Regions from separate parts of the Shewanella sp. SP1S1-7 genome, predicted to be linked through region 1. Evidence: predicted binding sites of a transcription regulator. Region 1 holds the regulator's gene; the other holds the start of a gene.
What was found. Region 1 encodes LexA, which represses DNA repair genes until DNA is damaged. Its sites were predicted from a motif close to TACTGTATNNNNATACAGTA; they were not measured.

Region 1 (15,616 bases):
TGAGAGTGGGGAGGCTCGCCGGATCCACTATGGTTGCGGAGTCGACAACTGCTGCGGGCTCAGTTGTAGGTGCGGGAGTTGGGGTCGTATTGGCTGGTGCGGTAGCAGGTGCCTGTGTGCCTGCACTACCGTTCATGTGCTCGTTGACGTCTTTGGCCTGTACAGCATCGCCAGTATTATTGCCCCAAGCATTACGCTCATAGGTAATCACAGCGGCAATTTCTTGTGCAGTCAATTGCTTACTAAAGGCTTGCATAGCCGTACCCGTTTTACCGTTGAGCACAATTTCAAGGTGGCCGCTGAGCGGTCCCGTTGCTATCGGACTGCCTTTGAGGTGTGGGAATACGCCTTGTAACCCCTCGCCATTGGGCTGGTGGCAGGCTGCGCAGTGCCCGAGGTAAACTTGCTCACCTTGGGTCATCAGATCATCTTTGCTAAGGGTCTGTGATAAAGCGGCTTGAGCGGCTTCTGCCGCCGCGCCTGCGGCTTGTTTCTGCTCCGTCACCCAAGCTTCAAACTCGGCTTCGGGTATGGCTTGCACTACGATCGGCATAAAACCATGGTCTTTACCGCAAAGTTCGGCGCATTGACCACGGTAAATACCGGGTTTGTCGATGCGAGTCCAAGCCTCATTGATAAATCCTGGGTTGGCATCTTTCTTCACGGCAAAAGCAGGTACCCACCATGAATGGATGACATCTTCAGAGGTCATCAAAAAGCGGATTTTGCGATTTATCGGCAGAACGAGCGGCTTATCGACCTCCAATAGGTAGTGTTCACCCTTGGTTTCGGTACCGTCGATTTGTGCTCTAGGGGTTGCGAGTATGCTGTAAAAATCAATGTCTTGATCGAAATAGCTGTAATGCCATTTCCATTGGGAACCCGTGACTTTAACGGTCAGATCGGCGTCGCTGGGATCTTCCATCGCAATTAAGGTTTTTGTCGCAGGAATCGCCATTAAGATCAAAATGATAAATGGCAGAATCGTCCAAGCGATTTCAACTTTAGTGCTTTCGTGAAAGTGGGACGCGACAGCGCCTTTGGATTTTCTGTGGTTGATCATGGCGTAAATCATCACGACAAAGACCACAAGGCCAATGGCGCAGCAGATATACAAGATGGTCATGTGCAAGTGATAAACCTTGCCACTGATCTCGGTTACGCCAGGGGTCATGTTGAACCGCATGTCCGCGGCGGCCAACGGTGGTGCGAATAACACCACGAGTAAACAATACAACAATTGCTTCACAAGACTTCTCCTCTGCCAATTGCGAATAGCAACTACAAAGAAGAGCAACACAGTAAGTCTCAACTCTATGCAAACTCTTCAGTTCCCAAAAAAGCTTTTTTGACTTCAACGTGCGTTGGCGGCTGTTACTTTTAATTAAGTATTATTACTGCTGGTATTAGCCACGCTGGCACATACGACTGAAATAAATCTGTTCTCTATTTTTAGTGGCATTTTGAACTCGATTACGGCTCGATTTATTTGCCACGGGCGGCGATATATCATCGCCGACTAAACCAACCATACTTGCTGTTTAAATATTGATCAAGATCACTTATTTATCTAATTGTCTGAAAAATTGCCAAAAAAAAGCCTCACATTCATAGGCGAGGCGGCTTTCAAGGTAAAAAATTAAATGAATATTTAATGTACAGCGCTAAAAAAAGATTGTTGGCCGAAGAGGCTACCTTGCTCAATGCGTACGTCGCCATGTAAGTGACTGTTTACGTCTTCTAGCACTATGCCCATGGCGCGGGCACTTTTAGCGACAATTTGCAGGCGACGATTATCGCGTGCATCTAATGATTGGGTCCAAGTAATAACCGCACTGGACGTACCACTTGTTAAGGCTTTTTCCATCGCCCACAGGGTTTCCACTTCATCTTTCGCGTGCACCAGCAAGACTCTATCCATACGCACGCCTGCATTGGCGAGCATTTGTTTGTAGCCAATACTCGGCGGGTTGATGAGCACTAACCAACGGCCCTGTTGGCTTAACTGGGCGAGTTGCGCGCTCAGATGGATTAATTCTTGGCGACCTTGAGTCTTCGTTGGCATGCAGGCGATAGGTGCATGGTGCCAGTCATAGTCGGCATCACGGACTTCATCGAGCCACAAGCCCGGGTGGCGGGGTGCATTGCCAAGTAGTTTGTTCATAGCCAATCTCCATTACGGATCACACCGACGGCGAGTCCTTCAATTGTTAAACTTTGATAGCCTAAATCCACTTTAATCGGGGAATAGTCTTCATTTTCGGCGTGTAGATAGACCACATTACCTTTTTTTTCGAAACGTTTAACAGTGACATCGTCGTCGACTCTAGCGACAACCACTTGACCATTTCTAGCTTGTTGTACTTTATGAACTGCCAGCAAATCTCCTTCGAGAATGCCAATATTCTTCATGCTGTCGCCTTTAACCCGCAGTAAAAAATCGGCGGCGGGATGGAACATGCTTGGGTCGACTTGGTAGTACTGTTCAACATGTTCTTGGGCGAGAATAGGTTCGCCAGCAGCTACTTGACCGATAAGCGGTAAACCTGTTTCAGTTACTTCTTCGACTTCCGCAGTCAGACGAATGCCCCGCGATGTGCCTGGCATGATCTCAATGCAGCCCTTTTTCGCCAACGCTTTAAGATGCTCTTCAGCCGCATTGGCGCTCTTAAAACCTAAACGGGTCGCGATTTCTGCCCGTGTGGGTGGCATGCCAGTATCGGCAATATTTCGTTTAATTAGCTCTAAAATTTCAGCTTGGCGTGGCGTCAAAGGTCTCATGGTATTTCCTGTTTTTCTATACAGTTACTGTTAGTATATACAGTATTATTTGCAGCGCAAGTATTAACCACTTTTTAGCTATGTTGGAGAGAATTAGCGAATATTACCCATAGTCTGGTATTCTACCGGGCTAGTAAACGTACTTAATTGCATAAGAATAATGCCTAAACACGACTCTCTTTGGTTGAAATCATTACGCTGGATCCAAAAACACTTAGTGCACACTATTGTTGTGCCTCAGGATCCCTTTGCCGATCTGAATCTGGATGCCTCCAGACCCCTTGCTTATGTGATGAAAACGGAATCGCTGAGTGACATCGCTGCCCTGAGCGAAATTACGGCTAAGTTAGGACTGCCGAGCCCCTATGAGCCTTTAGTGGCAAACGGTGTGATTGCGCCTCGGGTTGTCTGCCTTCAAGGGCGTAAGCCGCTGTTTGGCGAGCGTGCCGGTAACGAGCCTTTCCTCGAATGCTTTATGCGTTTGTTGGCCGTGCATAAGGAACGCCCTGAATTAGACATTCAACTGGTGCCCGTGAGCCTGTATTGGGGCCGGACGCCAGGGAAAGAAGACGACACTATGAAGGCGGCTGTGTTTGAGCGGGAAAACCCGACTTGGCTGCGCAAGTGCTTGATGATTTTGTTCTTAGGTCGACATAACTTCGTACAATTTTCGAATGCGGTATCCCTGCGATACATGGCCGACGAACACGGCACTGACATGGGGATCGCTCATAAGTTAGCGCGGGTCGCGCGGGTGCATTTCCGTCGTCAACGTAAGGTGATGACTGGACCTGTGTTGCCAAATCGCCAAGCACTATTTCATTCGTTGCTCAAATCCGAGTCGCTGCGTAAAGCGATTCAAGAAGAAGCGGCCAACAAAAAGATTTCTGAGACCCAAGCGCGCGAGACGGCTATTGAGTACCTTGATGAAATCGCAGCAGATTACTCAGATAGTTTAGTGCGTATTGCTGAGCGTTTTTTAACTTGGTTGTGGAACAAGCTTTACAGCGGGATCAACATTAAAGGCGCCGAGCAAGTTCGCCAGTTGCACCACGATGGTCACGAGATTGTTTATGTGCCTTGTCATCGCAGCCACATGGATTACCTGCTGTTATCGTATATTTTGTACTATCAAGGCATGGTTCCGCCGCACATTGCTGCCGGTATTAACCTCAACTTTTGGCCCGCCGGACCTATGTTCCGTCGCGGTGGTGCCTTCTTTATCCGCCGTAGTTTTAATGGCAACAAGCTGTATACCGCAGTATTCCGTGAATATTTAGATCAACTGTTTGCTAAAGGTTATTCGGTGGAATATTTCTCCGAAGGCGGCCGCTCACGTACGGGGCGTCTATTGGCGCCCAAAACTGGCATGATCGCTATGACGATGAACAGCGTGCTGCGCGGTATCGAGCGTCCAGTCACGCTAGTGCCTGTATATTTAGGCTACGACCATGTGATGGAGGTAGCGACTTACCATAAAGAATTAAGCGGTAAGAAAAAGAAAAAAGAATCTGTGTGGCAAGTGTTTGGCGCGATCCGCAAACTGGGTAATTTCGGCCAAGGTTATGTGAACTTTGGCGAGCCCATTACCCTGCAAAACTTCTTAAATGAGCGTGCGCCAAACTGGCGTAATGAGGTAGCCGATGATCCTGAGCAAAAACCGAGTTGGTTAACGCCAGCGGTAAACGTGCTAGCGAATCGAGTGATGACAAATATCAACGATGCGGCGGCGGCGAGTTCGGTGACCTTGACGAGTTTAGTGTTGCTGGCCACAGATCAAAATGCCTTAGAGCGCAGTCTGTTGGAGCGTCAGCTTGATCTGTATCTGACCCTACTCAAAAAAGTGCCTTACACTACTTATACTTCGGTTGCCGAAGGTGATGGTAAGCATTTAGTGCAGCAAGGTTTAGAGCTGAATAAGTTTGTTGTTTGTGCCGATCCTTTAGGTGAAATCGTGTCTATCGAAGCGAGTCAGGCTGTGTCTATGACTTACTATCGTAACAATATCATTCACTTATTTATTGTGCCGTCATTAATTGCGAGCTGCTTAACGCATAATGAGCAGATCCCGCGTCAGCAAGTGGTGTCAATCGTTGCCGATTTTTATCCGCTACTGAAAGCAGAACTCTTTATGGGCATTAAAGATGTACCTGCCTATGTCAATCAAGTGCTGGATTTCTTCATTGAACAAGGGTTAGTGGTCGAGACTGATACCTTAGCTGTCGTGCCAGAGCACACTAGCCAACTATTATTGTTAGCCAGTTCAGTAAGCGAGACCCTGCAACGCTATGCCATTATTTTCAATCTGTTAGCAAACAGACCTAAGATGGAGCGCTCAGAACTTGAGTCTGAGAGTCATCTACTCGCCCAGCGTTTAGGCGCTTTGCATGGCATTACTGCGCCTGAGTTCTACGATAAGAAACTTTACGGCACCTTGAGCGTTAAGCTCAAAGAATTGGGCTATCTAGCGGATAACCAAGATAAGTCCAATATCAATCGCATACGAGATCAAGCCAATAGCTTATTACGTCCGTCAGTGAAACAAACGATAGTGGCGAGTGTCACCGCGGAGCATACAGTTTAATGGCAAATCATATGAATGCGGCTAAGCATAAGCCCGCAGGTAAGTCCTTGCTCGGCGGCGCCATGATTATTGCTGGCACGACCGTAGGTGCAGGGATGTTTTCTCTGCCCGTGGTCGGTGCAGGTATGTGGTTTGGCTATTCGATTTTAATGTTATTAGGCATTTGGTTTTGCATGTTGATGTCGGGCTTATTGTTGCTCGAAACCAATTTGCATTTCGAACCCGGTGCCAGCTTCGATACTTTAAGCAAGCAAACCTTAGGGCAGTTTTGGCGGATAGTGAACGGCGTTTCTATCGCGTTCGTGCTGTATATTTTGACCTATGCCTATATCAGCGGCGGTGGTTCGATTGTAAACCACAGCTTGCAGGGCATGGGAATTGAGTTACCGCAAAGTGTTGCTGGGCTGGTGTTTGCCATAGTGTTGGCGAGTATTGTATTGATCAGCACTAAGGCCGTGGATCGCATTACCACGATTATGCTCGGCGGTATGATCATTACCTTCTTCCTTGCTATTGGCAATTTACTGATCGAAATCGATGTGACTAAGTTGCTCGAACCCGATGGTAATAATAGCTTTTCACCTTATCTGTGGGCGGCGCTACCCTTTGGTCTTGCCAGCTTTGGCTACCATGGTAACGTTCCCAGCTTAGTGAAGTATTACGGCAAAGATTCCACCACCATTATCAAGGCGATTTTCGTCGGCACCTTTATCGCGCTGGTGATTTATGCCTGTTGGTTAGTGGCGACTATGGGCAATATTCCCCGCAGCCAGTTTATCGATATTATTGGTCAAGGCGGCAATATGGGGGTCTTGGTGGGCGCTTTGTCCGAGGTGATGGCAAGTAGCTGGTTGAACAGTATGTTGACCCTGTTTGCTAACTTGGCCGTGGCTTCATCTTTCTTAGGGGTGACCTTAGGTCTGTTTGATTATCTCGCCGACTTGTTTGGTTTTGACGATTCGCGCTCGGGCCGGATGAAAACCGCGTTAGTGACCTTTGTGCCGCCAACGATTTTAGGATTACTGTTCCCCGACGGCTTTTTAGTGGCGATTGGCTTTGCGGCATTAGCGGCGACAGTGTGGGCGGTAATCGTCCCGGCGCTGATGGCCTATAAATCGCGGCAGTTATTCCCCGAGAGCACAGGTTTTAGAGTGATAGGCGGTACGCCGCTGATTATTCTTGTGGTGTTATTTGGCATAGTCACGGGTGCTTGTCATCTGCTCGCGATGGCAAATTTACTGCCGCAATATTCCTAATTTGTTTCGATGATTTAAGCCCTCTGCGTGAGGGCTTTTTTGTATTTAGCGATTGAGTTTTAATCCTGCAGATCTTTTTTATCCCGACACTGGACAGAAGCCCGAACTCAGGCTTAACTCGAATGATTGTAAAAACGAAGGAGCCAATGATGAAAATTACTCAGTACGCACAAGGACATGCATGTTGGGTTGAACTCGCAAGCCACGATTGGCAAGCTGCTAAGGCATTCTACCAAGCGTTATTTGGTTGGGACTCAGTTGACATGCCGATCCCAGAAGGTCATTTTTCGCTATTCAATTTAGCGGGGGATGATTTAGGTGCCATGTACCAAATCCCCGAGTCAGAGTCGCAGATCCCTAGCCATTGGCGTGTCTACTTTGCCGTTGATGATATGGATGCCAGCATTGCAGCGATTCAAGCGGCGGGTGGCCAAGTGCACATGGGGCCGCATATTGTCGCTGATGCGGGCGTGATGGCGCAGGTGAGCGATCCACAAGGCGCACGTTTTGCGCTGTGGCAAGCGAAGAATCATATCGGTGCTCGCCGTCAGGGTGAACTCAATACCCTTTGCTGGGTTGAGCTGGCTTGTAGAGAGCCACGCGCTGAGGAAGCCTTTTACTGCAAAATATTCCCTTGGACTAACTCGCCCAGCGACATGCCGGACATCGAATATTCTGAGTGGCAAGTTGATGGTCAATCCATCGGCGGTATGATGACCATAATGCCCGAATGGGGCGATATCTCTCCCCATTGGCTGCTTTATTTTGCCGTAGCCGATTGCGATGCATTTGCAGAAAAAGCCCAAGCGTTAGGCGCGCAAGTGTGTATTTCGCCCAGTGATATCCCCGATGTGGGTCGATTCTCTGTGATAGCTGATGCCCAAGGTGCCACCTTTGCGGTGATCGAGCTTAATCAGATGTAAGGCCATATTTAGGACGAGTCATATTTAAGATTAAAAACGGCGACACTCAGTCGCCGTTTTTATTCGTCTAACCATTTGTTTAATTAGCATTATCAATCATGATTGTCTCAGGGCAGGAGCCTCTGCCTGCCTTGTTAGCTTTGGCGAGTAGGCTAGGCAAGGAGTCTGAGGCTTTAATGACCTCGGGCAAGTTAATGCGGACTTCACTCAGTAATCCCTTGCCACATTCTAGGCTCATTTTAGCGTGAGCACCTTGACCGAAACTGCTATCAAAACTTTGGTTTAACTCACTTTTACTGACACTCTTACCTATGTTGTCATGAATAAATTTTTGTACCCATGCCGAGGCATTGACCGCTTGGGTCAGCTGGGTTGCCAATAAAAAGTACTCGTTAGGGTCTTGGCTACGGCAAGTGCCGTGTTTCCACCATTCGTGGCGTTCTAAACAGGTGCCATATTGGGCGCTTGGCATGACTTCTTCTAAATTTTTGCGCACCGATGAATTCAGTTCAAGCTCAGGATAAGTACAGAAATCATTCGGTTGCAGTTTGACTGTGCTGCAATAGCCATAACGTGTGCCGCATTGTTGTTTATTCGGCCACAGTCCGTGCAGGCTGAAGTGTTGCCACTGGCTCGATTCAGGCGTTTGGCTGAGGGCGCGGCATTCGGCTTTGCGGCGGCCATAGAGTTCACAAAAGGTACTTTGCCAGCTTAAGGCCAGCACGTTGGCGTCAAATTCACCGCCGATTTGGCATTGATCTCCTTGGCGTTTCTCTGGTGTGCCATGCTCTTTAAGGCTATCTCGGCTTTTGGCTTTAATGTCCGATGCTGTAGTGGTTTGCGCCGGTTCTACCGCTGTTGCAGGTGTCGATACATTACTGCCTGCTATATTAGACAGATACTGACCACAATCGCCACTAATCCACCGCATGGGAGACTTCACTGCGTTGGTGCGTACTCGTAGCCAGTCAGGTTTAGCGCTGTTGCCGAGGATTTCGAGTACCGGATAGCGCTCACCAATATTGCTCTGCCATTGGTCCGGGTTAGTCTGTTTATTTTTCGATTGAAAGAGCTCACAGCGTTTGTCGGCAATAAACTCGCCGCTAGCGGGCGCGGCAAAGGCAGGTGCTGCTGAAATGATTAGCGCAGCGCATAAACCGAACGCCGCAAATAACGTACGCGATAGGCTTTTAAGGGAAAGTGCTTGCGGCCATATCCGGCTGATGGTCATACAAAATGGCTTAATCATGTGATGGAATCCTTTCTGCTGCAGTAAGTCGTGTCAATCCTGTGGTGCGCTAAGTTAATGGTACACATAAGCGTTATAAACTAAGAGGCTTATTTTACTCAGAGTGATGTGTAGCACGGCTGCTAAATTAGATTTTTAATCTGATTGAATGAAAAATCCCCTCAAACCCTAATAGCTTGAGGGGATTTTTATGGGTGCTCTCTTGCCGTTAACTTACGTGCGCAGCATCTTTGTTTAATTTACGCGAGTAAATCAGTAGATAGAGTGCAGGCAGGACAAACAGCGACAGTATGGGCGCTGTGACCATACCGCCTACCATAGGTGCGGCGATTTTTTGCATTACATCGTTACCCGAACCTGCGCCCCACATAATGGGCAATAGGCCGAAGAAGATGGTTGCCACTGTCATCGCTTTTGGGCGGATCCGCATAACGGCGCCTTCAATCAAGGCTTCTTTCAAGTCATTGACGCTGTGGTAATTATCTTTTTCTTGCCTGTGTTTGATGGCGTTATTGAGGTACACCAACATCACCACTCCAAACTCGGCGGCGACACCCGCTAAGGCAATCATACCGACAGCGACGGCCACTGAGATGTTGTAATCCAGCAGATACAACAACCAAGTGCTGCCGACCAATGCGAAGGGGAGGCTTAGCATAATAATGCTGGCCTGAATGGTGGAGCCGAAGGTCATCATCAGCAGGATGAAGATGACGGCTAACGCCATAGGGATCACTTGTTTAAGCTTAGCATCGACCCTTTGCATATATTCGTACTGACCCGCAAAGCTATAGCTGTAACGGGGTGGGACGACGAGTTCGGTATCTAAGGCAGTTTTCGCGGTGGCAATATACTCACCGATAGAGGTGCCCTCGATATCGATAAACACCCAAGAGATTAAGCGGCCATTCTCGCTCTTTAACATAGGCGCGCCATCGTTAATTTCGATGTCGGCCAAGTTACGTAGCGGCAGATAATGCCCCGACTTAGTGATCACGGGCAGCTCGCGCAGCTTCTCAATATTGTCGCGCAGTTCACGGGGATAACGCAGGTTGATTGGATAACGTTCGGCGCCTTGTACCGACTCGCCAATGTCCATACCGCCGATGGCGTAACGCACCACATCTTGAATATCCTGCAACGTCATACCGTAACGTGCGGCTACATCCAGTTTCGGACTGATATCGATATAACGCCCGCCGCCACTTCGCTCAGCATAAGCCGACTTAGTGTGCGGTACTTTGCTTAAGATAGCTTCAATCTTAGTGCCAATGCTTTGCAGTTCGTTGACATCGGCCCCAGTGATCTTAATGCCGACAGGGGTTTTGATCCCCGTCGAGAGCATGTCGATTCGGGTTTTGATGGGTTGCACCCAAGCATTGGTGAGTCCAGGTACTTTTACGGTTTGCTGTAGCTGGGCAATGATGCCATCTAAGGTCATGCCTTCACGCCATTCATCATGGGGTTTAAGCATGATAGTGGTTTCAAGCATGGTCAGCGGCGCGGGATCGGTCGCGGTTTCGGCGCGGCCTACTTTGCCAAACACGCGGGCCACTTCGGGCACGGTTTTGATCAAGCGGTCGGTTTGCTGCAACACTTCGGCGGCCTTGCTGGCACTGATGCCGGGCAATGCCGTTGGCATGTAGAGCAAATCGCCTTCTTCGAGTGCGGGCATAAACTCGCTGCCCATGCGGGTCATAGGATACCAAGCGCTGGCCAGCGCGATTAACGCTAACATCAGGGTGACTTTAGGGAATTTCAGCACCAGTTTTAGTGAAGGTTGGTAAAGCGCGATCAAGAAACGGCTGATGGGATTGCTGCGTTCGCTGGGGATTTTGCCGCGAATAAAGTAACCCATCAAAATCGGCACTAAGGTAATGGATAAAAAGGCCGCCGCTGCCATGGCGAAGGTTTTAGTGTAGGCCAATGGCGCGAATAATCGACCTTCCTGCGCCTCGAGTGCAAACACAGGTACAAAGCTTAAGGTGATAATAATCAATGAGAAAAATAACGCAGGGCCGACTTCAATCGACGCTTCGGTGACTATGCGCCAATGCTCTTTCGTATCGGGTTCGCGCTCATGTTTCGCTTTAAAATGCTCTAAATGTTTGTGCAAGTTTTCGATCATCACAATCGCGCCATCCACCACGGCGCCGATGGCAATGGCGATGCCACCAAGGCTCATGATATTGGCGTTAACACCCATCTTGTTCATCACGATAAAGGCGATAAGGATGGATAGCGGCAGGGTGATCACGGCCACGAGTGTGGAGCGCGCATGCAGTAAAAACAGCAAACAGACTAAGCCGACCACCAACATTTCTTCGACGACCTTGCTAAACAAGTTGTCGACGGACTTAAGGATCAAGTGAGATCTGTCATAGGTTGGGATAATCTCAACCCCATCGGGCAGGCCGGCTTTGAGTTCTTCGAGTTTTGCTTTCACCGCATCAATTGTCGCTAAGGCGTTTTCGCCGTAACGCATCACCACAATGCCGCCAACGACTTCGCCTTCGCCGTCGAGTTCGGCAATGCCGCGGCGAGAGGCTGGGCCTTTACGCACAGTGGCAACATCATTGAGGGTTAAACCTGTGCCAGAAGGGCTAGTGATGCCAAGGGGGATTTCACGGAAATCCTCTAGCGTCTGGCGATAGCCTTTGGCGCGCACCATGTATTCAGCTTCGGCCATCTCGATCACTGAGCCGCCCGCTTCGCTGTTCGCTTTGTCTATGGCTTGTTTAATGGTGGCGATATCGAGCTTGTAGATCGCCATTTTATCGGGCTCGAGCACTATCTGATAGGTTTGCTCCATGCCGCCGACAGTGGCGACTTCAGACACGCCCGCCACGCTTTGTAGCTCTAGCTTGAGATACCAATCCTGCAGACTCTTGAGTTGCGATAAATCTAAATTGCCGGAGCGATCGACTAGCGCATATTCAAACACCCAACCGACGCCAGACGCATCGGGGCCGAGGGAAGGTTGCACATTTTGTGGCAAACGGCTGCTGATCTGACTCAGGTATTCAAGCACCCGTGAGCGAGCCCAGTAAATGTCGGTGCCATCTTCAAAAATGACATACACGTAAGAGTCGCCGAACATGGAATAACCACGCACGGTTTTAGCACCAGGTACGGCTAACATGGCGGTCGACAAGGGATAAGTCACTTGTTCTTCAACCAATTTTGGCGCTTGACCCGGATAAGGGGTTTTAATGATCACTTGCACATCGGATAAATCCGGCAGCGCATCGAGCGGCGTTTTTCGCAGCTCCTGTACGCCCCAAACAGTGATCATGATGGCGATAATCAACACCATAAATCGCTGCCTGATGGACGCCTCGATAATATATTTCAACATAACGCGCTCCTAGTGCTGATGACCGCTGCTTAAACGCATTAAACTGCCCTTGAGGCTAGCCTCGGAGTCGAGTAAGAATTGCCCCGAAATCACCACACGTTCACCTTCATTCAGGCCTGAAATAATCTCGGCCTTACCTTGGCTCATCATGCCGACTGTGACGGCCTTGGCGGTAAAGCTGTCGTCGGTTTGCTTGACGATCACGCGGTTTTCTTTACCCGTTTGAATTAAAGCTTCCTGCGGGATCACTAGCACATCTTTATTCGGGCCACCGAATAGTGAGACTTTGGCGAGGGTTTTAGGTCTTAAATCTACCTCGGTATTGTTGAGCACTACTCGTACTCGCAGGCTGCGAGTGACAGGATCAAGCTCAGGATAGATGTAATCGATCGTGCCTTCGATGCCGCTGATATTCATGGCGGGAACGGCAATTTCGGCCTTCTGACCTTTGGCAATCCAGCTTTGCTCGTTCTCAAAGACGTCGGCAATCACCCAGACTTTGGAGAGATCCACCACAGACATGACTTCTGTCGACGGTTGAATATACATGCCATCGCGAATGTCGAGAGCCTTCACTATGCCGTCTTCTTTGGCGTAGAAAGGTACCCGATATTGGGTTTGATGTGACTCGGCTAATTGTTTGATTTGCCTGTCGTTAAAACCAAGGAAGGATAAGCGTAAGCCCGCATTGCGCACCAAATCTTTGTAGCGGCCTTGGCCGTTTGCTTTAGCAGTGTCCATCGCGAGCAGGTAGTCATCTTGGGCGTTGATTAAATCGGGGGAATAGATCTCGTAGATCAGTTGGTCTTTCTTGACGGTATCACCCACGGATTTGATCATCAGTTTTTCAATCCAACCAGTAACGCGGGCATGGATATGGGTGATTTGGCTTTCGTCATAGTCGATTTGACCGACGGTTTCGACAAATTTCCACAGTGTGTCGCGTTCAACCTTGGCCACCTTTAACGCCAACGCTTGCTGCATGCTGCCGGATACATTGATGTTGATTTCTTGGGTATTACCGCCCGTTTCGACCTTTTCTAAGTTCATACCGCAGATAGGGCAAGTGCCGGGTACATCACTGATAATGTGGGCATGCATAGGGCAAACGTACTTGATTGTTGTCACATGATTTTGGGCTTTAACTAAACTGTCGGCCTTAGGTGTTGGGGTATCGAATACCTGACTCGCAGCTTTGGCGGCAGAGGTTTGCCAATGTTCAGAGGTTTGGTGATCTGCGGCTTGATGCTGTGCATGCTCGGCCGTAGGGTTCGCGGCATCAAGTTTCTCAACCAAAAACATATTGCACTTAGGGCAGCGACCGGGCTCATGGCTGATCACTTCGGGATGCATAGGACAAGTGTAGGTTTTCACTTGATTTAACGGATTATTCTTTGGCGCAGTTGCAGAATTTACTGCCGCTTCGGTCGCAACGGGTTCTTGTGTGTTCGCTAACTGGGCATGGCTCAACCAAGGCGTACTGATGAGTAAGCTACTCAAGATCAGTACGGCCTTAGGGGCCTGCTTTTTTACTGTATTAAATTGGTTCATATGCCTCATCTCCAGCCTAGCTTAGTGGTGTTCGTGCGCGTTGTGCATCGTACCTTCAGCCGTTTTTACTTCCGTCGCCTTTGGCTCTAAGTCCATGCCGCATTTAGGGCAAGTATCGCCTTTATTGCCAGTCACTTCGGGGTGCATAGGGCAAACATAGGCTTGTGCTTGTTGCTGTGGATTTGCATTGTCGTGTTGATGTTCGTGCGGCGCAGCCGTGGCAAACACGCTAGTGCTGCTCAGCAAGAATGCGATTAAGGCGAGATTAGTTAGTGTTTTCATATTATTCACTCCATCGGATTAACGGCCGAATATGAGCGCATAAACGTCTGTGAGCACAGTGGTTCAAAGCGGTTCGCTTCGATAGACGGATTGATGCCACAACTTGGCATTCGGCTCAGTTAACAACGTTTTGCTAGACTCGGGTGCACGATTTAACGATAAGGCACCACAATAAACGGCTAAATTTGGCGTTAGCTTAGGGCTAACTGGATTGTCGTTTTAGCTTGGCTTCTTGAGGGCGATTTGCCCATTAAGCGCAAAGTAGGCCTAGGCTATCGGAGGTTTAAAGGCCGAAGACAAAGAGATCGAGTGGAAATGAGGCATAGGAGTGGCCATTGCAGTATCGCTCATGCTCACACTGGGCCAGAGGTGTGGGCTGAATAGAGTGCCAGCAACTGAAATCGTCAAACAATGACCACAATCATTTGAACATGATGTGGTGCCATCACAGCAATGCTGTTTCGCGCCGGGAAGCATTTTATCGTTGCAGCAATCCGCGTTGGCCATTGAATGTGAGTCAGAGGGGTTCTCTGTGTTCATCTGCGTCATGGCAGCATGGTGCATTTTGGGGGAAGCTTCATGATTCATCGCACTCATATCCATAGTGTGCGGCACCATGGCGTGACCATTAGACACAACACTTTGCCCGACGAGTGCGAGTAAAGTGAACATGACTAAAAAGTAACGACCGAGTGTGTGATGCATAAGTATTCCAAATGATGAACGGCTCGAGTCTAGCATAGAGGCATTATGCTGTAATGATTTAACTCACATTTCAGCACATGCCTCAAATTAAATATTTAACTCGTCTAAATTAGAAAGCGGGATTGCTGACTAACATTTTCGCCATCAGTTGGCTGTGGCTTTGCAGTGGATATTCGCCCGCTTTGTCACCATTAATACTGAGTTGAATCGTTGGATATTTAATAAATTGGCGCGCTTCAGCTTCAGTCATTATTTTGGGCTGGGTGATATGGTAGCTATCACTTGCCTTTACATCCAACACTAAGTAAAGCGGTTCTGATTTAACCCAGTTGCCATTATCATCGGCGCGATAATCAAATATATCCTGATATTTTAGCTCGAGCAGTACTTTCCCGGCGGAGAGTTGGATAGGCTTAAATGGCGTCGTTGGCACACCATTGATACTGATAACACTGAGCGCCTCTGTGCTTTTTAAGCTGGCGGCTGTCACTGTGGTGCTACTTAATAAGGCGCCGATGACGAAAGTTAGGCCTAGTAAGCTTTTGTTCAATAAAGTGGTTTTCATAATAAACTCCAAAAATTCTCTGTACCTAGTTGCAGTGCGAATATGCAGCGGCGCAAGCTAAGGTGTTTAGTCGGTTTTACGTTGTAAAAAACGAGTGACGTTTACAGTGAATAGGAGTTAGGAGGCGGTGTGGTGAGCCCGAGGTCGGCAGTTTGCATCGCCCAGCCTTGGATGGCAATACGCTTGCTTGCTGGGTTGGCGAAGGCCAGTTCTAGCACTGCAGGCTCAAGGTAAAGTGATGATAGGCAATGGGTTTGACAATGATTTGTCATACTATCTTGGCAGTGTTGCAAGCAATCGGATGCAGCACAATCTGGCATGGTGCAGTTCATTTCTGCATCCATCATCAGCATGGTTTGACT
Region 2 (15,616 bases), on a different contig from region 1:
TCAATCCAGAATTTATCGGCGATATGCGGGCCAATAATCGGCACATTGGCGGCTTGCGCTAAGGCTTTAGCCCCACCGACATGATCGATATGCCCATGGGTAAGAATAATTTTGTCGAGGACGAGTCCAAGTTTCGTCACTTCGTTTTGTATTCTGTCAATGTTTCCCCCAGGATCCACGACCGCAGCTCGTTTGGTTTTTTCACACCAGATCAGGCTGCAATTTTGCTGAAAAGGTGTCACTGGAATAATCTGATACTTCATAGCTTCAATCTCGTGTTATCCATAAGCGATAGATTACGCTAAGAAACTCATCATGGCTCAAATTTATAATGGAAAAATTGATCTTCACCAAAAGCTAATCAAATAATCCTAGCTTGTAGCATAAACTATTTGGTCTATACCCAAGGTAGTTGAAGATACGAGTTTCAACTAGCCTAGGTTGCTGCATCTTCAGGTTATTTGGGTATACAATCTGCCAATCACAATAACATGATCCTCTGCCATTAAGGTTGTTTGATGAAACCCGATATTATTCTCGCCGGAGTGCTGGCGAAGAAACATACTTTTACCTTGCCCCTCAACTATCAAAATCCGATTGCAGAGCAAATCCAAGTGTTTGCCAGAGAACTCTGTAGCCCAGAAAACAAAGATAAAAAGCTACCTTATATCGTGTTTTTCCAAGGCGGCCCCGGATTTGCGGCCATGCGCCCCGCCAGCAACAGCGGCTGGATCCGCCGCGCATTAAAAGAATATCGGGTGTTATTACTCGATCAACGCGGCACAGGCTTATCAACACCAATTAATTATCAAAGCCTGCAACACTTAGAGCCAGCAGCTCAAGCTGAGTATCTGAGCCATTTCAGGGCTGACAATATCATTCGTGATGCCGAGACGATTCGCGCCCAACTTTGCCCCGCCGATAAATGGGCAATTCTCGGCCAAAGTTTCGGCGGATTTTGCGTGTTGCATTATTTAAGCGCCGCCCCTCAAGGTGTTAACGAAGCCTATATCACAGGTGGCATACCGTCATTAACCCGCAGCGCCGATGATGTCTATCTTGCGACTTATCAACGCGTACTGGCGAAGAATAAACAATTTTTCCAACGCTTCCACGATGCCCAACATTTAGCCACTCGCTTAGCCAAACACTTGCTTGAAAATGAAGTGTATTTAGCCACGGGAGAACGCCTCACGGTTGAAATGTTGCAGCTGCTGGGTATTAATATCGGCATGGAGCAAGGACCTGAATCGGTTTATTATTTACTTGAGCAAGCCTTAATCAACACAGCTTCTGGGACAGTCGTTAACCCGTTATTTTTAAATCATTTCGGTCAAATGCTCGACTACAACACTAACCCGATTTTTGCCCTGCTGCATGAGGCGATCTACTGCCAGCACACAGCTTCACAATGGGCGGCGCACAGGGTAAGACAACAATTCCCCGCATTTAACTATCAGCAAGGTAAGCCTTTTTTATTTACCGGCGAGATGATTTACCCTTGGATGTTTGACCAATTCAGTCACTTAGTGCCCCTTAAAGCCGCAGCTGAAATCCTTGCCCATAAATCAAATTGGCCTGCACTGTATAATCTTGAACAACTGGCGCAAAACCGCGTCCCCGTTGCCGCGGCCATTTACAGTGAAGATATGTTTGTCGAGATGCAATACAGCCTTGAAACCGCGCAACAGGTCGGCAGGCTAAAGTATTGGCTAACATCAGAATATGAACACAACGGCATTCGCATGGATGGTGAGCACATACTGGATAAGCTCATCAGCTTAAACCGAGGCGACACCTTAAGATAAAGGTTAATTTTAAGGGCTAATTAAGTTAACGCTGACATTATAAACCTGCTCCTCATCTATTGAGTGATTTTGGCAAGTTTCAACGACCTATTTCCGTATGAGTAAACCGTTTTGGTTTACTCTTTTTTTTGCCAAAATTTAGGGCTATTTCGCGCCATTGTTATACCAATCACATTAAATATCTAATCAGTTCAGAGCCTCACAGGCATCTCAATCCAAGGCGCATTGACGCAAAAATGGTTATTCCCTTTTAAGTCAATGTAACACCGGAGTGGGATGCCTGTGTGGCTCCCAAAGGGCGGGTTTCAAAGCGCTTTATACTGCGTTCAAAGCTTTCGACAGAGCACCACTATGCCTTCAAGCCTTCGCCTTGTCTAAAGCGCGTTAAACTCCCGCTGAATGAACAGATATTTAATACGATTGGTATTAATGGCCGGAAATGCCCCTAAAACCAATGACACCCGTGCCTATCAAACCTCAGCAGCCACTTTGCGTGTTCGACTCCGAGTCCCTGAACTCGCACTCGACTTTTTCGCACTGCTACTTGTCGTTGTACTTGTTTTAGCGGTACTTGCCGTGCCAGTGCGTTTTGTCGAGCTAGAGGCTTTGCGGTAAGGCGACTTGCGATAACCAGATTTACTCCCAGCCGTTTTACGATAACCTTGACCTTGTAAACCATTAAGCGCGGTTGGTAGTTGTGCTCCTGCATTTTGGATAAGCGTGGATAAAGTGCCTAGCAGCGGTTGCATAAAGGCTTGATAGGAGGTTTCTTTATGGCAAATGCCGTTCAGGCTGGCTTCCCACAGGGCTGTCATATCCGGCGTAGTCGCACTCGCGGGCAAGCTGTTAATCAAGCCCTTACCCACGTCTGTAGAGACAATGGATTTGCCTAAGCGTTGTAAAAAACCGCGTTTGAACAGCAATTCGATGATACCTGCACGGGTGGCTTCAGTACCTAAGCCATCGGTTTCTTTGAGTATTTTACGGATCTCAGCGTCGGTGACGTAACGGCTGATCCCCGTCATAGCACCGAGTAAAGTGGCATCGGTAAAAGCTTTTGGCGGCTGGGTATTTTTTTCAAGCAATTCGCCGCGAGTACAATGCAAAGCCTGCCCTAGTTTCAGAGGGGGCAACTGGCCGATAAACTCGTCATTCTCCTCATCATCCTTACCCGCGCTTTCTTCCGTTGTGTTGCCACTGGTCTTACTGCCATTTGGCTCTTGGCGGGCAAAGAGTTGCTTCCAGCCGAGGGATTTATCCTGACGCGCCTTGGTATTAAATAAGCCGCCCTCAATTGTCACTTGCACTGTGGTTTCACTGTAACAATAGGCTGGATAAAACTGGGCTAAGTACTGGCGGGCAACATGAAGATATAACTGCCTCTCACGCTGACTCAAGCTGGATAAGTTAGCCGTCTTCTCGGTAGGAACAATGGCGTGGTGGGCATCCACTTTTTTATCATCCCATGCCTTGGATTTAAGCCGTGGTTCGGGGGCATCGGCGCCTTGCAATAACTCAGCGGCACCGCTGCTAATCGCCTTAAGAACCGACGACGCTAAGCTATGTTGCTCGACGGGCAAATAACGGCTGTCGGAGCGAGGATAGGTAATGAGCTTATGGCGTTCATACAGACTCTGGCAGGTATCGAGCACGTCCTTAGCACTCATGCCAAACCGTTTTGCTGCATCAATCTGCAGCGCGGATAAGCTGTAGGGCAAAGGCGGATTCTGTTTCTTGTCCTTAGCCACTAATTGAGTCACTAAAGCGGGTTTATCACTGATGCGACTCACCACATTTTGCGCTAACCCTCTGGCTAGTACTCGCCCTTCTTCATCCATGTATGGCTGGCAAGCTTCGCTGGGTTGCCACTTAGCACTGAAGGTTTCTTGCTTTTCGGTCGCCAAATGCGCTAGCACTTCATAGAAAGGTTTAGATTGAAAATTGGCAATCTCTTCATCACGGCGCACCACTAGCCCGAGTAAAGGCGTTTGTACACGCCCAACGGACAACACGCCTTGATAGCCGACCTTTTTACCTTGGATGGTATACGCACGCGTCATATTCATGCCGTAAAGCCAATCGGCGCGGCTACGGGCTAAGGCCGATGTGGACAAAGGAATAAACTCGCGATTACTGCGTAGCTGAGTTAACGCCCGTTTTACGGCTTGTGGGTTTAAGTCGCTGATCAGTAAACGCTGAGTTTGATGTAGTTTGTCCCCTGTCACCCCAAGATAAGCAATCACTTCATCCACCAGTAACTGCCCTTCACGGTCGGGATCGCCCGCATTAACCAGCGTATTGGCTTGTTTGACTAATCGTTTTAGCACTGTGAGTTGACTGCGGGTTGCGGCCTTAGGTTTTAGTTGCCACTTGTCCGGCACTATTGGCAAGTGCTCGAATTTCCACGACTTAAATTCGGGATTATAGGCATCGGGCTGCGCTTGTTCGAGCAAGTGACCGACACACCAAGACACGCAATCGCCATTGGCGGCTTCGATAAATCCATCGCCTTTTTTATGGGGTTTAGGCAATACATCGGCAATGGCCCGCCCTAGGCTAGGTTTTTCAGCGATATAGAGGATCATACAAACACCAAGCACTGGATATAATTACAGTATAATTTAGCCCAAACGCCCGTTGAGTGCAAATTTCTGTGACAAACCGAGCTTATATACCAAAACTCAAGTGTAAATTCAATTGCGAATAGTTCTCAACAACTACTAAGATACACTGAAATTTAGAGGAGTGGCTATGAGACAATTTGCAACAAATGCGCGGCAGACGATGACAACCAGTCCAGCATTGATATTAAGATTCAATCAGTTACTGTTATTTCATAGCCTGATGTTACTCGCGATAAGTATGCTCACCAGCACTTGGCTGGGACAAATGAAAATCATCGACATGCCTTTAGCTTGGGGATTCATGTTAGTGATACCCATTGCGGTGAGTTTATCGCTACTGCTAAAACATCAAGTCACCCGCCATAGCTTAAGCAGCTTATTCGGGGTGTGGATGCTGCTGTGGATCTGGGGATGAGCCAACTAACCTATGGCTGAAAAGATCAGTAGCCTCGCTGCTCCAACAATGGATTGAGTTCGCGGATGTCGAGAACAAACACTCATAGAAGTTTCCCCTAGCCCAATCGCGACACCTTTCCCAAGTGGCGGTTAACGCTCTATAAAAAAGCCATAAAAAAGCTAAAAAAAAGCTAAAAAAAGCTAAAAAAAAGCCAGTGACATTATCACTGGCTTTTTATCCGCCTAACGTTTCACCTTATGGGTGACAAACGTTATGCAGCTCTAAATTAGTACCGATATCTTTGTTACGATCCGCTTTAGCATCGTCATTACGCAGTTGCGTCAAGTGATCTAAATACGCTTGATCTACATCGTTAGTGATGTAATGACCATCGAAAACAGAGGTTTCGAAACGCTTAATCGCTGGATTTTCCATTCTTACCGCTTCGATTAAATCAGGTAAGTCTTGGAAAATAATGCCATCAGCACCAATTAACTTGGCGATTTCATCGGCATCACGACCGTGTGCAATAAGCTCATTCGATGTTGGCATATCAATACCGTACACGTTCGGGAAACGAATTTCCGGTGCGGCAGAGGCAAAGTACACTTTCTTAGCACCTGCTTCACGGGCCATTTCGATGATTTGCTCTGAGGTCGTACCGCGAACGATAGAGTCGTCCACCAACAGGACATTTTTGCCTTTGAACTCAGTGTTAATGGCATTCAACTTACGACGCACTGACTTCTTGCGCTCCTGTTGACCCGGCATGATGAAGGTACGGCCAATATAACGGTTTTTCACAAAACCTTGGCGGTACGGTAAGTCCATGCAACGGGCAATTTCCAGCGCGATATCGCAAGAGGTTTCAGGAATAGGAATAACCACGTCGATATCGTGATCGTACCATTCCTTCTTAATCTTCTCGCCAAGCTTAGCGCCCATGTTGACGCGACTTGCATATACAGACACTTTGTCGATCGTCGAATCTGGACGGGCAAAATAAACGAATTCGAAGATACAAGGTGCATAGCTAGGCTCGGCTGCACATTGACGGGTATACAGCTGACCGTCAATTGACACATAAATCGCTTCACCCGGTGCTACATCACGCATCACTTCAAAGCCAACTGCATCGAGTGCCACACTTTCAGAAGCCACCATGTACTCAGTGCCAGTGGCAGTTTCGTGCTTACCTAATACCAAAGGACGAATACCAAATGGGTCACGGAACGCGACTAAGCCTTGACCAATAATCATGGCAACAACCGCGTAGGCGCCACGAGCTTGTTGGTGTACGTTAGCGACCGCATCGAACACTTCTTCCGACGTCAGGGTCAAACTCGTGGTTTTTTGCAGTTCGTCGGCCAACAGGTTTAACAAGACTTCAGAATCCGAAGTGGTGTTCACGTGGCGACGTTTTTTGATCAGCCCTTCGGCTAATTCGACTGTGTTGGTTAAGTTACCGTTATGGGCTAATGAGATCCCAAATGGCGAGTTAACATAGAAAGGCTGCGCTTCAGATGCGCTTGAACTGCCCGCAGTTGGATAACGCACATGGCCAATACCAGCATTACCTTGTAGGCGTTGCATATGTTTGACTTCAAAAACGTCTTTAACCAAACCATTGGCTTTACGTAGTCTGAAAGCACCACGATCAATGGTCACAATACCTGCCGCATCCTGACCTCTGTGCTGCAACACTGTCAGTGCATCATAAATGGTCTGATTAACCGATGATTGGCCAACTATTCCGACGATACCACACATGGGTAAGCTTCCTCATTGTAAGATGTTCTATCACTTAGGATTATTTTATTTTCTTTCTTATAGTTTGGGTACAAAGCTGGAGGTGTTTTCCAAATAGTTAAAAAACCATTGAATGACAACGCCAAATTCGGGCACTAGCACAGAGTCCTTCCACCATTGGGTGTTGGGTGAACCTGTGAAAGCATCCATAAAAAACAGCAAGGCGCTCACAATTAGCGCGCCTCGAATAGCACCAAAACACAGGCCCAAGAGCCTATCAGTGCCAGATAATCCGGTTTTGACAACAAGTTGTCCGAGAATATAGTTAACTAAGGCGCCGAGTACCAAAGTGGTAATAAAGAGGATGGCAATAGAAACGCCATTACGCAGCATCTCATCGTTCATTTGAGTTAAGTGAACGGCAAGATCTTGGTAAAATTGGCTGGCAACAAAGAAAGCCGCGAACCATACCACTAAGGACATGGCTTCTTTGGCGAATCCGCGGATTAGACTGATGAGAGTCGATAATCCGATGACGAATATGATAGCGTAATCAATCCAAACCATTGAGATGGCTTTCCGACATGGGCTTTAAGACGGCGCGATTCTACCAGAGACTGAAACGATTCTCACCCCTAGAGAGGTAAATAAATCATTTTCAGTCGCGGATCTTATATCACCATTAAGATTCTAAGGGATTAAAAGGAACAATCCAGCCCTTAAGACGCGTGAGGTTTTCCACCTCAACTTGTATTTTCTTCAGCTTTGCCTCAGACACATCTGGCCCGACAAACACTTTGGTTAATACGCCATCTTTAGGATTTTCAGGGATAGTGTACGCTTTAAAACCACTCTTACGTAGCTGTGCAATCAAGGCTTTAACATTGGTTGCATTGTTAAAACTGCCGAGCTGTAAGGTAAAGCCACTTTTTAAGCTGTCACGGCTGGCAGTACTGGCTTTTGGCGTTTCTGCTTTGGGCTTTTCAGTCTTAGCGACGGTTGGCGCTTTAGTCTCAGCTTTTTTAGCGGGCTCCGTTTTTACCGTCGCCTTAGGTGGCTCTTTTTTAGGTTCTGGTTTCGCTTCCGGCTTTTTAACTTCTGCTTGCTTAACCTCTGGCTTTTTCACCTCGGGTTTAACGTCCGCCTTAACGTCTTGCTTAGCGATGGCAGCTGACTTGTCACTGTCGGCGTTATTGCCTGTCTCAGCTAAGGCAACATCAGCCCCACTCAGCGCAGCAGCATCTTCGGCCGACAAGACTTCAAACATATCATCGTCGGCTTTTTGCTGCTCAATCACAGTCGGACGCAAAGGAATTTCGGAAAACTGCTCTTCTTGGCGATCTTTCTTGCCATCCAAAATATCCGGCAAAAAAATCACTCCAAGCGCAACCAGCACCACAGTGCCGACTAAACGATTATGAAACTGGCTAGACAAAACGGACTTCCTGCATAAATTGAGACTTAAAACCTGCCACAGTGTAAAAGGAGCCAAACACAATTACCACATCATCTGGGTTAATTTGCGCTTTTAATGCCGACCATCCCTCAGCTATGCCCTCAAACTCAAATGCGCTGGCCTCAGGTGCTAAGGTTTTGCGCAGCATGGCAGAACTCGCGCCACGCTCACCATGAAGGCTCACTAAATACCAAGTGTCGACCAGAGGATGGATCACAGGCAACACGCCTGCGATATCTTTATCCTTCAACATGCCACAAAGGGCAAACACGCGTTTACCTACGACCATTGGCGCTAATTGCTGCACCAAAAAACGCGCCGCATGGGGATTATGCGCCACATCGAGTAGTACTAACGGCTGCTCACTCACCCGCTCTAATCGACCGGTTAACCGAGCCGTGCTAATGCCCTGGGCAATAATAGCGGGCGCGATATCCGGCCAACCCTGTTCAATTACGGCCAATACAGTCGCCGCATTAGGTAGCGGCAAGGTCGGTAACGCTAAATCGTGCAGTTTGAGCACTTGGCCTTGAAAGTCCCACAAACTACCATGGACTTGATAACTGAATTCGTTGCCGACGCGATACAAAATGGCGCCAACCTCATTGGCAACATCATTGACGGTATGCGGCAAGTTGGGCTCGCCAACAATCGCAGCTTTACCGTGACGGAAAATACCCGCCTTTTCACGGCCGACAAGTTCACGGGTATTCCCCAGATAACTTTCATGATCTAAATCGACCGACGTCACCACGCTGATATCGGCATCGATAATATTGGTGGCATCTAACCGTCCACCTAAACCGACTTCTAAGATGACTACATCAAGCTTAGCGGCTTTAAACAGTATCAGGCCCGCAAGCGTAGCGTATTCAAAAAAGGTCAGGGAAATCTCGGCGCGCGCCGCTTCAATTTGCTCAAAGGCGGCGACAAAGGCGCTATCACTGGCGTCGCTGCCATTAATACGCACTCGCTCGTTATATTTCAGCATGTGCGGCGAGCTGTATACGCCCACAGTCAAACCCGATAATCGCAGAATATTTTCCAGCATGGCGCAAGTTGTACCTTTACCATTTGTGCCAGCGACTGTGACTATTTTGCTTTGGCCTAAATCTAATAGGCCAAGGGTTTGCGCGACCTTAGAAACTCGGGTTAATCCCATATCGATTTCGGTTGGATGTATGGATAACAAATAATCCAACCACTGTTCCAATGCTGCATTTGACGCTGGCGCTGTTAGCATGTCCGTACATCCTCGTATTCGATTATCTCTCAAATAAGAACTTTTCAATCCAACATGAATAATGGCCCAAGGGCGAGTTTAGGCAATTGATATTGTTCTGGATAAGTCACATCGACTAAATAAAGCCCATGGGGTTTAGCCGTCGCTGCGGCTTGATTTCTGTCTTTTAAGGCGAGCAAATCACCCATCCATGTCAGCGACTGATTGCCTAAACCGATTTCTAATAATGAACCGACGATATTGCGCACCATGTGGTGTAAAAAGGCGTTAGCGGCGATATCGACAATCACATACATGCCTTGGCGCGTGACATTGACGCAATGTACATTACGAAACGGCGTTTTCGACTGACACTGGACTGCGCGAAAGCTGGTAAAATCTTGCTCGCCTAAGAGTGCCTGCGCCGCTTGGTGCATTCTATCGGCATCGATATCGCCGTGATAATGGCTGACACCGTGACGCAAAATGCCTGGACGGAAATTATAATTATAAATCACGTAACGGTAGCGTCTGGCAGTTGCTGAAAAGCGTGCGTGAAAACTGTCATCGACTTCTTTAACCCAACGCACGGCAATATTATCGGGCAAATTGGCATTCACCCCTAAGGTCCATGCGCCTTCATTACGAATGGCATTGGTTTCAAAATGAACCACTTGTCCCGTGGCATGCACGCCCGCGTCGGTACGGCCAGCGCAGAAGACGCCGATAGGCTCGTTGGCCACTATCGACAGCGCCCGTTCTAATTGCCCTTGTACTGAATCGACTTCGGCCTGACGTTGCCAGCCAAAATAACCATTGCCGTCATATTCAATACCTAATGCAATCCGCATCCACTTTTCCTCACAATTGATTTAGCGGCGCATTTTATCACAGCAGCCCATAAAAAAAACGGCGCTGAAGGCGCCGTTAGGTTGAAACTCTCTCAATCGGGATTAACTCATCTCTTTGAGTAAACGTCCGGCTTCATCTTGCTGGCGCTCATTACCATCAATTTGCACTTCTTTGAGCAGAGCTTTGGCGCTGTCGCTGTCGTCAATTTCGATATAAGCGCGGGCTAAATCCAGCTTAGCGTTGACTGAGTTTTCTTCATCATCGACATCAATCATAGCGGCGTCACCGATTAAGGCTCCGACATCACTCATTTCCACGTCGACTTCCGAATACAAATCGGTATCAGTGCCGTCTTCATCGGCATCATTCAACAACTTGTCGATGTCGATAAAGCCGTTTTCATTTTGGAAATTCGTTAAATCATGCTCAGGAACCAACTTCTTCTGCGCTTTACGCGATTCTTGGGCATCGAGTGCTGCTAACGCTTCGTCGACTGTGAGATCATCGACGAGTGAGAAACTGTCTTCCGACGTCATTACATCTTCATCGTCATCAAAATCGGTATTGGCCGTGAAAGCAGCAAGTACATTATCGTCGCTTAAATCGAGGCCTTGCTCAGAATCGTCAGCATCCTCTTGGGTATCGAGTTTAAAATCTTCACTAAAATCAACATCGTTACGCGTCGCCTTAATCGGCTTCTCTTGAGCCGCATCATCCGGAGCCGGCGTATCAACTAGCGAAGCATCGGCATTAGGCTCGACATTATCGACATCCGTTTCAGCGGCGGCATCAGCTGGCGTCGCAGCAGGTTTGGCCTTAGGCGCAAAATCAAGCTCTGAGTCCCAATCGAGCACGTGGGGATCTTTGTTCTTATTGGCTTTTAAATCATTAAAGAAAGAAGACTCTTTTTCCTTAACACTCGCTGCGGCGGTAGCGGCAGCTAAAGTGGCTGCTGCCGCAGTCAGGGCGTCAGAATCATCATCTTCACCCAACTCTTCGACTAACGAGAAAGTATCATCAGTGCCGTCAATCGAGTGAGACGCACCAATACCTTTGAGTAAATTGTCTTCATCTGTGGCGTTATCGTCCGCATCAAGCTGCGCCGTTTCCATATCGAAGTCGAATTCATCTTCATCGGCATCGAGTTGCTCTGGCACATCAAATTCAGCTAACAGCGCATCTAAATCTTCATCGCCTGACGCTTCGCCCTTGATATCTTCCGGTAACGAAGCTTCTAGCTCTGCGGCAATTTCTGCACTGTTCGCATCATCTGCGGTATCGTTTTGTGCATCGTCTTCAGCATCAACTTTGATTTCAGGCTCAGCATCAAAACTCGCCAGCAACGAATCAATATCATCGGATTCATCTACGCCTAATTCATCCAGTTCATCGTCTAACTCGGCAGCGATTTCAGCACCAAGATCAGGTTCAGCTTCGGGTTCTGCTGGTTTATCGAAATCGGCTAACAGCGCATCGATATCGTCAGTGTCTTCTACGCCAAGCTCATCAAGCTCTGCATCTAACTCGGCGGCAATCTCAGCACCCAGATCAGGCTCTGCTTCGGGTTCAGCTGGTTTATCAAAATCCGCTAACAGCGCATCGATATCGTCAGTGTCTTCTACGCCAAGCTCATCCAGCTCTGCGTCTAACTCGGCGGCAATTTCAGCGCCAAGATCAGGCTCAACTTCAGGTTCTACTGGTTTATCGAAATCTGCTAACAAGGCATCGATGTCGTCGGTATCTTCTACGCCCAGCTCATCAAGTTCGGCATCTAACTCGGCAGCAATTTCAGCGCCAATATCAGACTCGACTTCAGGTTCAGCGGCTGGCGTTGGTTTATCGAAATCGGCCAATAGGGCATCGATATCATCAACCTCTTCTCCGCCCAGTTCATCATCTAGCTCATCATCGAGTTCTGCGGCGATGGCGGCACTGAGATCTTCATCGTCAGAATCAATAGATTCTGTTGCAGGTTCTTTTGCCGTTTCTGGATCTTCAGCAGGAACACTAAACTCGGCAAGTAAGGCATCGAGATCATCGTCATCGGCGACGGCTTCATTGGCAGCTTGAGTATCTTCTACTTCAACGTCGTCTTCTTCAGCTAAATAGCTAGCAAAGTTTCGTTCTAATTCACTTAAATCGTCTTCAGCTTCAGTGTTGTCTTCTGAACCTAGGCCCGCTAATAGCGCATCGAGATCGGCTTCCTCAAGAATATTGTCAGATTTAGGTTTCTCCTCAACAATATCCTCTTCCTGATCGCCCATGGCTTCGGCCCACAGGTCATCAAGAGATTGCCCTTCGTCTTCAACCTCAGGTTCGGCAGAGAGACCCGGATCGACAAACATTTCAGACGCCATATCCATCTGATCGTTTGAGTCAGTCAAATCTTGCTCAGGTTGTAAATCGACGCTGCCCATATCAAGCAGGCTATCGATAGAGTCCGCATGGTCGGTATCTAAATGCACCGCCATATCATCTAAGTCGTCATCATCCATGTCCATGATGGCAGTACCGGCAACGCCAGCAGCACCCGCGGCCATAACCGCTTCTTGCGCCTGCATTTCACGACGTTCTTTATTACGTTTACGGCGCAGCAACCAGAACACTGCCAGTAACAAGAACAAGGCAGGGATCACAGCGGCAGCAATCATTAACACTGGACTGTTGAGGATATTACGCCATAAATCATCGGGCTCAGCAGGCGCCTGAGTCTCAGCTTCAGCCGTTCCCGTTGCCATCTCTGGCGTTTGGGCAGCTTCAACTTCGGCTTTCAAAGCTTGATTTTGCAGTTTGCTGGCTTGCAGGGTTTCTTCTAGCACGGCAATGCGTTGATTCAATTCTTCAACTTTCACTTTTAGCGCTTCAACATCTGAAGTGCGGACAGTGAGCTGATCTTGGGTGCGAGCTAATTCATCGGTTAATGACAGATTTTTACTTTCAGCTGCTTCTAAGCGCGACGTTACATCAGAGCTCAGCATCTTAGGCTTGTCTGGCGCCGGCGTTTCTACCACTGGCACTTTGGGCGGCGTCACTTTGGTTTCAGTGATCACTTTGGTTTCAGCAATCACAACAGGAGCAGTAACAGGCGCTTGCGTGATTACCTTAGCAGCTGGTTTCTGCGTCGCTTTCGCTGGCGCACGGGATTGTCTGTCGCTTTGCTCTGCTCTTGCTATCGCCATACTATTGGGAATCGACAGCATGACTTCCTTAGACGGGATCAGCAGGATCATGCCACGTTCTAAACTGTTGTAGCTGGCAGAGTTAAACGCATGAGGGTTAGCATCGTATAATGCGGCCATCACTTGATAGACGCTGACACTGGCATCGGGACGGACTTTTTGCGCTATGCTCCAAAAAGTGTCTCTGGATGTCGTTGGGCCATATTGATGATTAACTTGACGGATCTGTCCGTCTGGCCCCATGATTTTTAAGGGTTTTAATCTTGGCGTATCTGCTGCAACGGCGGGATCAATAAAATAAGCGGTAGAAGAAACAGCTAAAACAGTGGCTATTAGACCCACAAGATACGAAGTGCGAAATTTCATCAATCCTTCCCTTTGAAGCGCTATAAAGTTATCTCGCTGATAACAGGCTTTAGGCAATTGTATTTATTGAGATTACTATAAACCAGAAATCCCTGCCCTGCTACTGTTCACAATTGTAAAACAAAAAAAGCCTGCTGACAGCAGGCTTTTTCAATGGGCATGAAATGCAATCTCGTGCTTAGTAATAATCTCTCACTAAGATCTCGGCAATTTGCACACTGTTCAAGGCTGCGCCCTTACGAATATTGTCTGACACCACCCAAAGGTTAATCCCGTGAGAATGAGAGATATCCTTACGAATGCGGCCAACATAAACCGGATCGGTACCAGCACCATCGGTTACAGCCGTTGGATAGTCATCATCTGACTCAAACAATACCACTCCTTCGGCATTACGCAGTAAAGCTTTAACGTCTTCTGCATCGACAGGCTGACGAGTTTCGATATTAATGGCTTCCGAGTGACCATAAAACACAGGTACACGTACGGCGGTTGCATTCACTAAAATCTCATCGTCACCGAAAATCTTCTGGGTTTCCCAGACCATTTTCATTTCTTCTTTGGTATAGCCGTTATCCATAAATTTATCGATTTGCGGCAATACGTTAAAAGCAATTTGCTTTGGATAAACTTCGGCTTCAGCAGGCAAACCTTGCAGCAGTTTAGTACACTGATGCGCTAACTCTTCAATGGCTTTTTTACCTGTACCCGAAACTGACTGGTACGTTGCCACATTAATGCGGCTGATACCATAGGCATCATAAATAGGCTTAAGCGCCACTAGCATTTGAATGGTTGAGCAATTTGGATTAGCGATGATATTGCGATTGCGGAAATCGGCGATAGCATGTGGATTCACTTCGGGTACGACCAAAGGAATATCGATGTCGTATCTAAAGTGCGAGGTGTTATCGATAACAACACAACCCGCTTCAGCCGCAATCGGTGCCCATTTGGCGGAAACATCACCCCCTGCGGAGAAGAAACCAATTTGAGCTTGGGTCCAATCGAAGGTTTCTACGTCGAGAATGGTAATTTGTTTGCCATGAAAGCTGACCGTTTCACCGGCGCTGCGGCTACTGGCTAAAGGGTACAAATTTGCAACCGGGAAATTACGCTCTTCGAGGATCTCTATCATTGTTTGACCCACTGCGCCCGATGCACCTAAAACGACAACATTAAATTCCTGTGACATAGCTACTGACCGACTCCTGAAAAACCTAAATTGGACAACCAATCTACCTCAGATTGACCGTCATAAGCCAGCGCCAATGCACTAAATTCGCGTCTATGTTGGTGATTTTTTCTCATAGTGTCGAAGCCATTCTCATTTAAGAATGTATTTCTGAACATCTTGTCATCATCGCGCAAATCATAGACAAAACGCGCGAGCTGCAATAACGCTTTTTCATTCGGCGCTGTCGCAAGTTCGACCGCCTTAATGTTAAAGCTTGGCAACAGATCCAGCAGGCTTTTATCTGCAGTGATATTCAGCAACTGGCATAATTTTTGGTAGAGCATAAAAGTGCCGCGCGCCTTACCTTCTAAGCTATAACCTGCGATATGCGGCGTAGCAAACTCTGCCAGTGGCACCAGTTCCGGCAGCGGTGTTGGCTCGCCTTCCCACACATCGAGCACTAATTTAAGATCATCACGTTGCTGCTTCACTTTGATAAGCGCCTGATTATCTATCACATCACCGCGGCAGCAATTCACGAACCATGTATTTGGTTTGAGTGCCTTTAAGCGCGCCTCATCAAACAAATACTTGGTTTTATGCTCGCCCGTGCGCGTGATGGGCACATGCAAACTGATGATATCGGCCTGCGCCATGATGGTTTCTAAGCTCACAAAACTACGCGGATCGCCCTCTGCAGCTTTAATGGGATCGTTAAGCAGTACTTTAATACCATAGGCTTGCAAACATTTTGCCGTCGCAGTGCCAGTGTTGCCCGCGCCCACT

Region 2: Q4Q49_RS15445 (DNA topoisomerase III) is a predicted target of LexA. The motif match lies at 4,406-4,425, and genes of this name have one in related genera.

What each region holds. Positions count from the first base shown of each region.
Region 1 is NZ_JAUOEU010000004.1:184,945-200,560, forward strand. Features, by position in the region: gene coxB (cytochrome c oxidase subunit II) at 1-1,249, opposite strand, end outside; gene Q4Q49_RS05325 (cell division inhibitor SulA) at 1,652-2,164, opposite strand; gene lexA (transcriptional repressor LexA) at 2,161-2,781, opposite strand; gene plsB (glycerol-3-phosphate 1-O-acyltransferase PlsB) at 2,942-5,365, shown strand; gene mtr (tryptophan permease) at 5,365-6,621, shown strand; gene Q4Q49_RS05345 (VOC family protein) at 6,771-7,544, shown strand; gene Q4Q49_RS05350 (ribonuclease T2) at 7,624-8,793, opposite strand; gene Q4Q49_RS05355 (CusA/CzcA family heavy metal efflux RND transporter) at 9,002-12,151, opposite strand; gene Q4Q49_RS05360 (efflux RND transporter periplasmic adaptor subunit) at 12,161-13,702, opposite strand; gene Q4Q49_RS05365 (heavy metal-binding domain-containing protein) at 13,724-13,984, opposite strand; gene Q4Q49_RS05370 (hypothetical protein) at 14,252-14,689, opposite strand; gene Q4Q49_RS05375 (DUF2057 family protein) at 14,799-15,254, opposite strand; gene Q4Q49_RS05380 (hypothetical protein) at 15,356-15,616, opposite strand, start outside.
Region 2 is NZ_JAUOEU010000020.1:69,849-85,464, reverse strand. Features, by position in the region: gene Q4Q49_RS15455 (MBL fold metallo-hydrolase) at 1-263, opposite strand, end outside; gene Q4Q49_RS15450 (alpha/beta fold hydrolase) at 519-1,808, shown strand; gene Q4Q49_RS15445 (DNA topoisomerase III) at 2,279-4,393, opposite strand; gene Q4Q49_RS15440 (hypothetical protein) at 4,560-4,847, shown strand; gene purF (amidophosphoribosyltransferase) at 5,085-6,599, opposite strand; gene Q4Q49_RS15430 (CvpA family protein) at 6,657-7,145, opposite strand; gene dedD (cell division protein DedD) at 7,261-8,013, opposite strand; gene folC (bifunctional tetrahydrofolate synthase/dihydrofolate synthase) at 8,006-9,277, opposite strand; gene truA (tRNA pseudouridine(38-40) synthase TruA) at 9,322-10,107, opposite strand; gene Q4Q49_RS15410 (FimV/HubP family polar landmark protein) at 10,210-13,653, opposite strand; gene Q4Q49_RS15405 (aspartate-semialdehyde dehydrogenase) at 13,832-14,848, opposite strand; gene Q4Q49_RS15400 (4-phosphoerythronate dehydrogenase) at 14,851-15,616, opposite strand, start outside.